DNA from 2 places in the Balnearium lithotrophicum genome. Region 2 is predicted to be linked to the other one. Evidence: riboswitches for the same ligand, from Rfam matches in the RefSeq annotation. Region 2 holds a riboswitch; the other holds the start of a gene.
What was found. A riboswitch is a leader RNA that binds a small molecule or an ion and turns the genes downstream of it on or off. The one in region 2 is predicted to bind cobalamin.
Positions count from the first base shown of each region.

Region 1: linked by a shared signal. The riboswitch ahead of FN732_RS03980 (ABC transporter substrate-binding protein) and the one ahead of metE (5-methyltetrahydropteroyltriglutamate--homocysteine S-methyltransferase) in region 2 are both predicted to bind cobalamin.

Region 1 covers NZ_FXTM01000008.1:34,071-38,939, forward strand. The annotation lists gene pyrF (orotidine-5'-phosphate decarboxylase) at 1-49, opposite strand, end outside; gene FN732_RS03970 (homoserine dehydrogenase) at 46-1,335, opposite strand; gene FN732_RS03975 (aminotransferase class I/II-fold pyridoxal phosphate-dependent enzyme) at 1,346-2,563, opposite strand; cobalamin riboswitch at 2,651-2,837, shown strand; gene FN732_RS03980 (ABC transporter substrate-binding protein) at 2,869-3,624, shown strand; gene FN732_RS03985 (FecCD family ABC transporter permease) at 3,612-4,514, shown strand; gene FN732_RS03990 (ABC transporter ATP-binding protein) at 4,501-4,869, shown strand, end outside.
Region 2 covers NZ_FXTM01000027.1:1,892-6,760, reverse strand. The annotation lists gene FN732_RS08570 (class I SAM-dependent methyltransferase) at 1-537, opposite strand, end outside; gene FN732_RS08565 (GNAT family N-acetyltransferase) at 537-812, opposite strand; cobalamin riboswitch at 882-1,068, shown strand; gene metE (5-methyltetrahydropteroyltriglutamate--homocysteine S-methyltransferase) at 1,187-3,343, shown strand; gene FN732_RS08555 (radical SAM protein) at 3,436-4,098, shown strand; gene nrdD (anaerobic ribonucleoside-triphosphate reductase) at 4,099-4,869, shown strand, end outside.

The DNA of each region.
Region 1 (4,869 bases), on a different contig from region 2:
ACTTTAGAGCTTTGGAACAGTTATCAAAGTCAAGAGCAACTATTATCATTGGAGTTCCTCCACCATACAGACAAATGTAGGTTTAACAATAACGTCCATCCTGTCTATTTCCTCTACTGCCCTCTCTATCTGGGACTTCTTTGCCGGATGGGTCGTCATAACTATCGGTACACCACCGTTGAACTCAATGTTTTTCTGAAGGGCACTCTTTATACTTATGTTTTCCCTCCCCAGAATTTCAGCAATCCTTGCAAGGACTCCTGGTCTATCAACGGCAGTAAACCTGAGGTAGAACGATGAAACAAACTCGTTGGGCTTTTTCAGTTTAATCTCTCTATTTTCCTTGAATAAACACTCTGGAACGGAGAACGTATTTCCAAGTGCCAAATCAACAATATCGCTCACAACTGCGCTGGCAGTTGGCCTTCTGCCGGCACCTTTACCGTAGTAAAGCGTTCTTCCGACAAAATCCCCCTCAACAAGGCAGGCATTAAAAACATCGTTAACACTTGAAAGAATGTTCTCCTCAGGAATCATTGTAGGGTGAACCCTTACTTCAACTTCTCCACCTGAAACCTTACTTATTGCAAGGAGCTTTACAGCGTATCCGAACTCCTCCTTTGCTATTTCAACGTCTAAGGGTGTTAAATCCCTTATTCCATCAACAAAAACTTCCTCCGTTCTAATCCACCTGCAGAATGCAAGACTTGAGAGAATTGCTATCTTATGGGCTGCATCGTAACCATCAACGTCCAAGGATGGGTCCGCCTCTGCATACCCCTTCTCCTGTGCCTCTCTCAGGGCTTCCTCAAAACTTATGCCCCTTTGAGACATCTCTGTTAGTATAAAGTTTGCAGTTCCGTTTATTATTCCGTAGATAGCCTTTATTCTGTTTCCAACAAGCCCTTCCCTTACAGCTTTAATAACAGGAATTCCTCCTCCGACGCTTGCTTCAAACTTTACCGATACGCCATTCTCCTTTGCAAGCTTAAATATCTCCTCTCCGTAGTCTGCAAGGAGGGCTTTATTGGCAGTTACAACGTGTCTCTTCCTTTTTATTGCAGTTTTTACTATTTCCTTGGCAAAAGTCGTTCCGCCAACAAGTTCAACTACAGCATCACACTCAACATCTAAGGCTTTAAAGGCATCTGCAAATATTTTTTCAGCCGGAATTCCAAGTTTTTTAGGCTTTTCAGTATCCCTATCTACAACAAAGGCTATTTCGATTTTCCTTCCTATTCTACTTTCGATTGTTTCTCCATTTTCCAAGAGGAGCTCCACAACGCCACCACCTACCGTTCCACATCCAACTATTCCAACTCTAAAACTGTCCAAAACCTCCTCCCTAAACCTTTATGTTCCTCAATCCGTACTTTTCAAATGCCCTTTTTATTCCCCTAACTGCCTGTTTTATCCTCTGCTCGTTTTCAACTAAGGCAAACCTTACATACCTGTCTCCGTACTCGCCAAATCCAATTCCCGGGGAAACGGCAACTTTCCCATCAATTAGAAGCATCTTCGCAAACTCCAAAGAACCCATAGATTGAAATCTCTCGGGAATCCTTGCCCAGACAAACATTGTCGCCTTAGGCTTATCTACATGCCAACCAATCCTGTTTAATCCTTCAACTAAAACGTTCCTTCTCCTTTCATAAATCTGCCTGTACTCCTCAACGCAGGACTGGTCGCTCTTGAGAGCAATTATTGCAGCAATTTGAATGGGCTGGAACATTCCATAGTCGAGGTAACTTTTCATCCTGTAGAGGGCATGAATTATCTCTTTGTTTCCTGCTGCAAAACCAACCCTCCAGCCTGCCATCGAGTAGGTCTTTGAAAGGGAATAGAACTCAACAGCTACATCCTTTGCACCTTTTACCTGTAAAATGCTCGGGGGAACGTAGTTATCAAAGGCTATTTCTGCATAGGCTATGTCCTGAATAACTATTAGATTGTTTTCCCTTGCAAAATCAATTACCTTTTCGAAGAATTTTAGGCCAACCGTTGCAGTTGTAGGATTGTGAGGGAAGTTAAGGATTAAAACTTTCGGTCTTGGCCAGCTCTCCTTGTACGCCTTTATGATTGATTCAAAAAAGGCCTCCTCGTCAAACCCCTCCTCGGTTAGAAGGGGAACACTCCTTACATCTCCGCCGGAGATGATTATCGAATAGGGATGAATCGGATAGGCAGGAGTAGGAACAATTGCAACGTCTCCCGGATTTATAAGTGTTAAGGCTAAGTGGGCTATACCCTCCTTTGAACCTATCGTTGTTATAACTTCCGTTTCAGGGTCTAATTCGACGTTGTACTTTCTCTTGTACCACAGAGCCAGGGCTTCCCTTAACTTGTAAAGTCCCTTTGTTTGTGAGTACCTGTGATTTTTCGGGTTCTGTGCAGCGTCGCACAGCTTATCAACGATGTGCTGAGGTGTAGGAAGGTCAGGATTTCCCATTCCAAGGTCAACTATGTCCTCGCCAGCTCTTCTCATTTTCATTTTAAGGTCGTTAACGACTGCAAAAACGTACGGTGGGAGCCTGTCTATCCTTGCAAACTGAAACTTTGGCATTTTTTTCTCCTAAAGCTGAGTAGGTTTTAGAATTATAAAAACTGCTACCTTTGAATTCAAAGGTTTGATTTTTTTCCTTTTTATCAAATAAAATTTAACTGCACGGGTGAACGGGAAGTCCGGTGAAAGTCCGGCGCTGTCCCCGCAACCGTGAGCAGGAAAAAAGGAGGACCTTAGCCACTGGAGTGGAAGGGTGAGGAGCTCCCACTCTGGGAAGGCTAATGTCCGTTAAAGTCCTGCGAGCCGGGAGACCGGCCCGTGCAAAACCTTAACTGTCCTGCGGGGGTTCGGGACAGGGAGGAGAGTTGAGAGGGCTTTTTCTTTTTATTTTTTTACTTACTTTCTGGTTAAACTGTTATTCTCAGGAGAGAATAGTTTCACTTTCCCCTGCACTTACAGAGATAATCTCCTACTTAGGAGAGGATAATAGATTAGTAGGAGTTACAACTTTTTGTCATGGAAGTTTGTGCAGAGGAAAGGAGAAAGTCGGCGGGATTGTCAATCCAAATGTTGAGAAAATCTACTCCCTACATCCTGACTTAGTTGTATCAACGGACCTAACTCCTAAGAGGGAAATCGAAGTTTTAAGAAAGTTAGAGATAAGGGTTTTTGTCTTTAAGCTCACCTCACTAAAGGATATAGAGAGAGCAACAGACGAGTTAGGAGCTCTCTTTAAAGAGGAAAACAGAGGAAAGGAGCTGATAAGAAAAATAAAACGGGAGGCTGAAAATTTTCTATCCTGCTTTAAAGGGAAAAAAGTTTTAGTTCTAATATCCGTCAAACCCTTTTACTGTGCAGGAAGTAAAACGTACATAGGGGAAATTCTCTCAACTTCTGGGGCAAAGGTTGTTCCCAAATCTGACTTTAAGCCAATTTCAGCTGAGGAGATATTAAAACTTAAACCTGACGTTGTTCTGGTTGTAGGAAGAGAGGTTCCAAGCCTCCTCAGGAACTTCGGATTGAAGACTCTCAATTTCAAAAACAGTGATGAAATTCTCCATCCGAGTCCTCTCCTTCTAAAGGGAATCAAGGACTTGGGGAGGGAAGTTTGCAAAAATTAGCACTTCTTCTCACTCCGATTTTATCATCTCTCCTCTTTCTTTTTTACGGATTACCGGACGAGAGAATTCTAAAGTTTATTAGGATTCCCGAGCTCCTTCTAACCTTTGGATTTGGTGGAACCCTTGCCTATGCTGGGGCAGTTTTTCAGGGAACTTTAAAAAATCCACTGGCGGAACCCTACACCTTGGGGGTTGCGTCTGGGGCAGGATTCGGAGCTACACTATTTTCCCTTCTAAAACTGCCGATTGAAGCAGGAGCTCTAACAGGTGGATTAGTCTCAGTATTTCTCCTCCTTTTTGCCTATACTCTTTTTAAGGATACCCTTTCTATACTCCTGTTTGGCGTTGGAATTTCATCCCTCCTCTCTGCTCTTATACTTTTTCTCTATGCAATTTTACCGGCTTATTCACTTCAGGATGCTCTCTTCTTTACCTTAGGTTACATAACTCCCGTTTCTATAAAGGTTTCATTCATTCTATTTCTAATTTCTCTCTTATTTCTAATTGTTCTTTTCTTTAAATCCCGCTCCTTGGACCTGCTCTCCTTGGGAGATGAAACGGCTTTCTTCAGTGGAATTGAAGTTGAAAGGGAGAGATTAGAACTCCTCATCCTCTCGTCAATTCCGATTTCCCTATTTGTTTCTGAGTGTGGAATTGTTGGATTTGTGGGGATAGTCATTCCTCACATATCAAGGTTTTTAGGCTTTAGAGTTAGTATGGAACTCCTTTTTTCCTCCTACCTTATTGGCGCTTCTTTTTTAACGCTCTCACAGTTGCTTGCAAAAAACCTTGTTCCCTCAACGGTTCTTCCATCGGGAGCAGTCACTGCCGTTTTAGGTGTTCCCTTTTTTCTCTACGTTCTCTGGAGGTACTCAGGTGGTAGAGGTTAGGGAGCTCTCATTCAGAATTCTGAGTAACTTCACTTTTTCAGTTGGAAGTGGGAAGGTTGTTGGTATTGTCGGAAGGAACGGCTCTGGTAAGACAACTCTACTTAGGTGTTTAGGGGGATACCATAAGTACACGGGAAGCGTGAAGGTTGAAGGAGTAGAGATAAAAAGGGCTTCTTCCAAGGAGAGGTTTAAGCTTGTTAATTACCTGCCTCAGAGCTTCTCCTATTTCTTTCCCTACACAGTTCTTGAGTTTTTATCCGTTACTACTGGAAAAGAAAGGGAGGAAACAGAGGAGGTTTTGGAGGAGCTCCAAATTGGAAATTTGAGGAAGAGGTTTGTAAATACCCTTAGTGGC
Region 2 (4,869 bases):
GAAGGATCTATCTGGAAGTCCTCTCAAAAATAGATAATTGTCAGAAAGGTGAGACTCTACCAGTTTAAAGGCGAAATCTGCAACTTTTAACTTTCCTGAAGGCATGTACTTTCTAAGTCCTCTTTTAACTATCTCGTAGATAACGGGGTCTTTTTCAACTCCTACAACTTTTCTTTTTGAGACAAACGCTGCCATAAGTGCATCCTGTGCTAATCCAAGGTTACAGTCAAGAACCGTTTCTCCCTCTTTTAAATCCATTGCCTCAACCATTGCTTCCTTTCCCGTTTGGAGATAGTTGAGTAAGCGTATCTTGAAAAGTCCAGGATGGAAAAAGAGTTTTTGACCTCTCAGTGTATGCAGGGTAAGTGTTAAATCTCTATTGACAACCAAGACGTTCCTGTTAAAAGCCTTCCTTATTGCATTAATTGTTAGATGTCTCCTCTTTACAAGAGGAGCTTCTAATTTCTCTGATAACTTTGTAGCTTCCTCTATCATTTCCTTTGAGGGCTTTCTATCTGTTGTTATAGCTACTTCCATTATTCCGCCTCAGCTATTAAATCGGGTCTCTTTCTCATAAGGAATTTCTGAGTATAAGAACAAAGCGGATAGATTTTATATCCATTCTCATCTGCAAATTCAACGAGTTTTTGGGAAAGCTTACCAGCTAAGCCTTTACCTCTGTGATTTTCAGGAACATAGGTTGTACTAACAACTAAAACTTTTTTTTCCTTTTCAACTCCAAAAGTTATAAATGCCTCCTGACCGTCCTCCAATTCTAAGCTTATTCTGTTCTTCTCTAACCTGAACTCCATAGCACCTCCAGATATTTAGGTTCGCAGGAAAATGATAACTCAATATTTACTTTTTGGTGGGTATTTACTAAACTTTCCACTGTCACGGGTGAACGGGAAGTCCGGTGAAAGTCCGGCGCTGTCCTCGCAACCGTGAGCAGGAAAAAAAGAAGGGCTTTAGCCACTGGAGTGGAAGGGTGAAGAGCTCCCGCTCTGGGAAGGCTATCGCCCGTTAAATCCTGCAAGCCGGGAGACCGGCCCGTGATGGGTAGAGGAATCTCTACCCCTTCGCGTCCTGCGGGGGTTCGGGGCGCGGGAAAGGAGAGGGTGTTCCTTTTTCTTTTCCCGCCTAGAACTCCTGCGGGTGTTGAAAAAAAACACCCCAGGAGGGAAAGATGAAGACGTATGCCTACGGTTTCCCTAGGATAGGGAAACAGAGAGAATTTAAAAAGCTTGTAGAGGGATACTGGAGTAAGAGAGTCTCAGAGGAGGAACTGTTCTCAGGAATTGGTGAAATTGAGAGAAAAAGAGAGAAGACCTACAGGAAGTATGTAGATGCCTTCCCAGAAGGAGAAATGACTCTCTATGACCCAATGTTAGACACAGCTATCACTTTTGGTGTTTACAAAGTTGGTAGCCTGAATGATTACTTTGAACTGTGCCGAGGAAAAAGAGCCCTCGAAATGACCAAGTGGTTCAATACAAACTATCACTACCTTGTCCCTGATTTTGAGGAGAGAGTTCCTAACTTTTCTATTGAAAAACCCATCTGGGACAGGCATGAAAAAGCGAAAAAAAATGTATACCTAATTGGTCCTTTTACATTTTTGAAACTCTCTAAGGGGTTAAAGAGGGAGTTTTTTGAGGGAGCTCTAAAAGAGCTTACTGGACTCTACATTGAGTACATGAATTCAAAAAATTTTCTGTCAGTTCACTTAGATGACCCGGCTTTGGTCTTAGAGCTCTCCAAAGAGGATTGGAAATTAATAGAAGAGGTTTATCAAGTATTTTCTTATGCTAAATGTTCCGTAAATCTCTTCACTTACTATGACAGTGTAGATAGACTGGAACTTCTTTTTAACTTACCAGTAGATGGTATTGGTATAGACCTAGTTCATGATAGAGGGGAAAATCTTAAACAACTTGAGAAAATCGATAGAGAAGGAAAAATTCTATATGCAGGAATTGTAGATGGAAGAAACGTTTGGAGAGTTAATCCATTCAAAATAAGGAGTTTTGTTGAAAAGCTCGGAGAGAATATAGTTTTAACAAATGCAGCTCCCCTTTTTCACTTGCCAGTTAGCATTGAAAGTTCTTCACTTCCAGATGAATTAAAAGCAAAAATTTCCTTTGCTGAGGAGCGTTTAAAAGAACTAAATCTCACTGCTAATATAGAGGAAAGGGAATCTGAAGTTAAAGAGTGGATTAAAGGATTGACACTTCCTTTTGGAAGAAATGAGGAAGTAAGGAAGAGAGTTTCTTTACTTAAGGAAGATGACTTTGAAAGAAAGCCTTCTTATGAAGAACGTGTAAAAGTTCAAAAGGAAGTGCTCAAATTACCGCTCTTTCCCACAACGACGATAGGCTCTTTTCCTCAAACAGAAGAGATTAGAAGGATTAGGCTACTATATAGAAAAGGACTTTTATCTAAGGAAGATTATGAAACATTTATAAGAGGAGAAATCTCTAAAGCTATTCAAATTCAGGAAGACTTAGGACTGGATGTTCTTGTTCATGGAGAGTTTGAAAGAACGGATATGGTCGAATTTTTTGCTGAGAAATTGGAAGGAATTGCAACTACAGGTAATGGCTGGGTTATTTCTTACGGAACTCGTTGCTATAGACCACCCATAATCTACGGAGATGTTTCAAGAAGAGCTCCTATGACTATAAAAGAAGTTTCTTTTGCTCAAAGTCTTACAGAAAAACCGGTAAAAGGAATGCTTACAGGACCTGTTACAATCATCTCCTGGAGTTATGTTAGGGAAGATATACCTATACGAGAGGTAGCTTATCAAATTGCCTTAGCCTTAAAAGATGAAATTGAGGACTATGAAAAAACAGGGATAAAAGTGGTTCAAATAGATGAACCTGCTATCAGGGAGAGAGCTCCTATTAAAAAGAGACTGTGGAATGAATACTTCGAATGGGCTATAAAGTCCTTTAGACTTTGCCACTCCTCTGTAAAACCAGAAACTCAAATACATACTCATATGTGTTATTCAGAATTTTCAGAAATAATGGACTACATTCTTGATATGGATTTTGATGTTATCTCTATTGAGGCATCCCGCTCAAAAGGAGATATCATTAAAGCTTTTGAGGAGGTTAACTTTAATAGACAGATAGGACTAGGGGTTTGGGATATTCATTCACCCTATATTCCCTCTGTTGATGAAATGAGAGAAATTGTGGATAGGGCTCTCAGGGTTATCCCTAAGGAAAACTTCTGGATTAATCCAGATTGCGGCTTAAAAACAAGAAGATGGGAAGAGGTAATTCCTGCATTAAGGAATTTAGTGACTCTGGCAAGAAATTTGCGCAGTAACTAATCCTAAAGGCAGGGATATCCCTGCCTTTCTTTCAAAGATTTAATAAAATAAAAATACCCCAATCGACTTCCACCGATAGACAAGAGGAGTAGATGAAATTGTCCCCTTTTCTAAAAGTTGATACCCCAACAAGTTTTAGAGACCATCCAGGAGTTCACTCAATTCTATTCTATACAGATATAAACCTCTGTAACTTAAACTGTTTTCAGTGCCACAACAGGTATTTCTTTAGCAAATTGGGGAACACCGAATTTATGAACTATGAGGAACTCTCTCAAAAGCTATCAATGGCCAAACTGTTGGGAGTAGAGTTGGTAATAGTTTCTGGAGGGGAACCAACATTGGAACCAAACTTAGAGGAGGGACTTTCCTTTGTAAAGGAAAGAGGATTTCCCATAAGACTTGATACAAACGGAACTAATCCAAAAAAACTTGAAAAACTGATAAAAAATAGGTTAATAGATGGCATTGCCCTCGATGTAAAAATTCCCCTCTTAGATGAGTACACCCCTAACCAGAAGAAACGCTTTAAAAGAATTCTGTTTTCAGAGGAGGAAGTAAGTGACAGAGCTCTTTTAGAATATACAAAACATGTGGAAATAACAATAAACCTGATAATGAAATACTCATTGCCCTTTACCATCCTGAGGACTGTTGAATACCCTTTACTAACAGGAGAGGACAAATCCCTCATTTCAGAGTCTGTAAAATCACTACCACACCAGTTTAATCCTTTCTATCCTGTGGAGGAATGAATGGCGAACAAGTACTTCAGACTCATTGACCTCTTTATAGCAAACGACGATGTTTCAAGGAACAATGCAAACTTTGTAAGGGGTGTTCCCGTTTTAGAGCACGTAGTTGTCGGTGAGGTAATGAAGGATTACCTGTTTGATGTTGTATATGAGGGTTTACCTGTAAGGATTCACCACGAAGAGGGCTGGTCCTACCATCATCAAACCTACAGACTTTCAGCTTACTGTATAGGATTATCGGCAAAGGACATTGCTTTTTATGGACTCCAAAGCAATGCAAAAAATGAAAGGAGAGCTGCTCCCCCTAAAAGACTTGAAACTCTATTTATGCAGTGTGCAAATTTAATCTGTCTCGTCGCCCAGGAAGTTTCGGGAGCAACTTCCCTAAATGACCTATCGACAGTTGCAGCAGGTTATCTCTTCTACCTCGAAAAAGTAGGAAAGAAGAGCTATTCAGATTACGACCTTGAAAACCTTTGGCAGGAGTTTCTCTACAACATTAATCTACCTTTTAGAAGTGGAAATTCTCCCTTTTCAAACATTACACTGGACTTTGGAAAGCCCAACAGTAGATTGGCAAACGAACCTGTAGTTTATGCTGGAAAGTTCCTTGATATTACATACAGTCAAATCCCTTCCCACTACTTTGACAGAATTAACACTGCCTTCATAAGAGCAATGAAGAGGGGAGATGCTGACGGAAATCCCTTTACATTTCCACTAATAACAGTGAACATTACTGAAAACTTTGACAAGAACAACCCAGCTTGG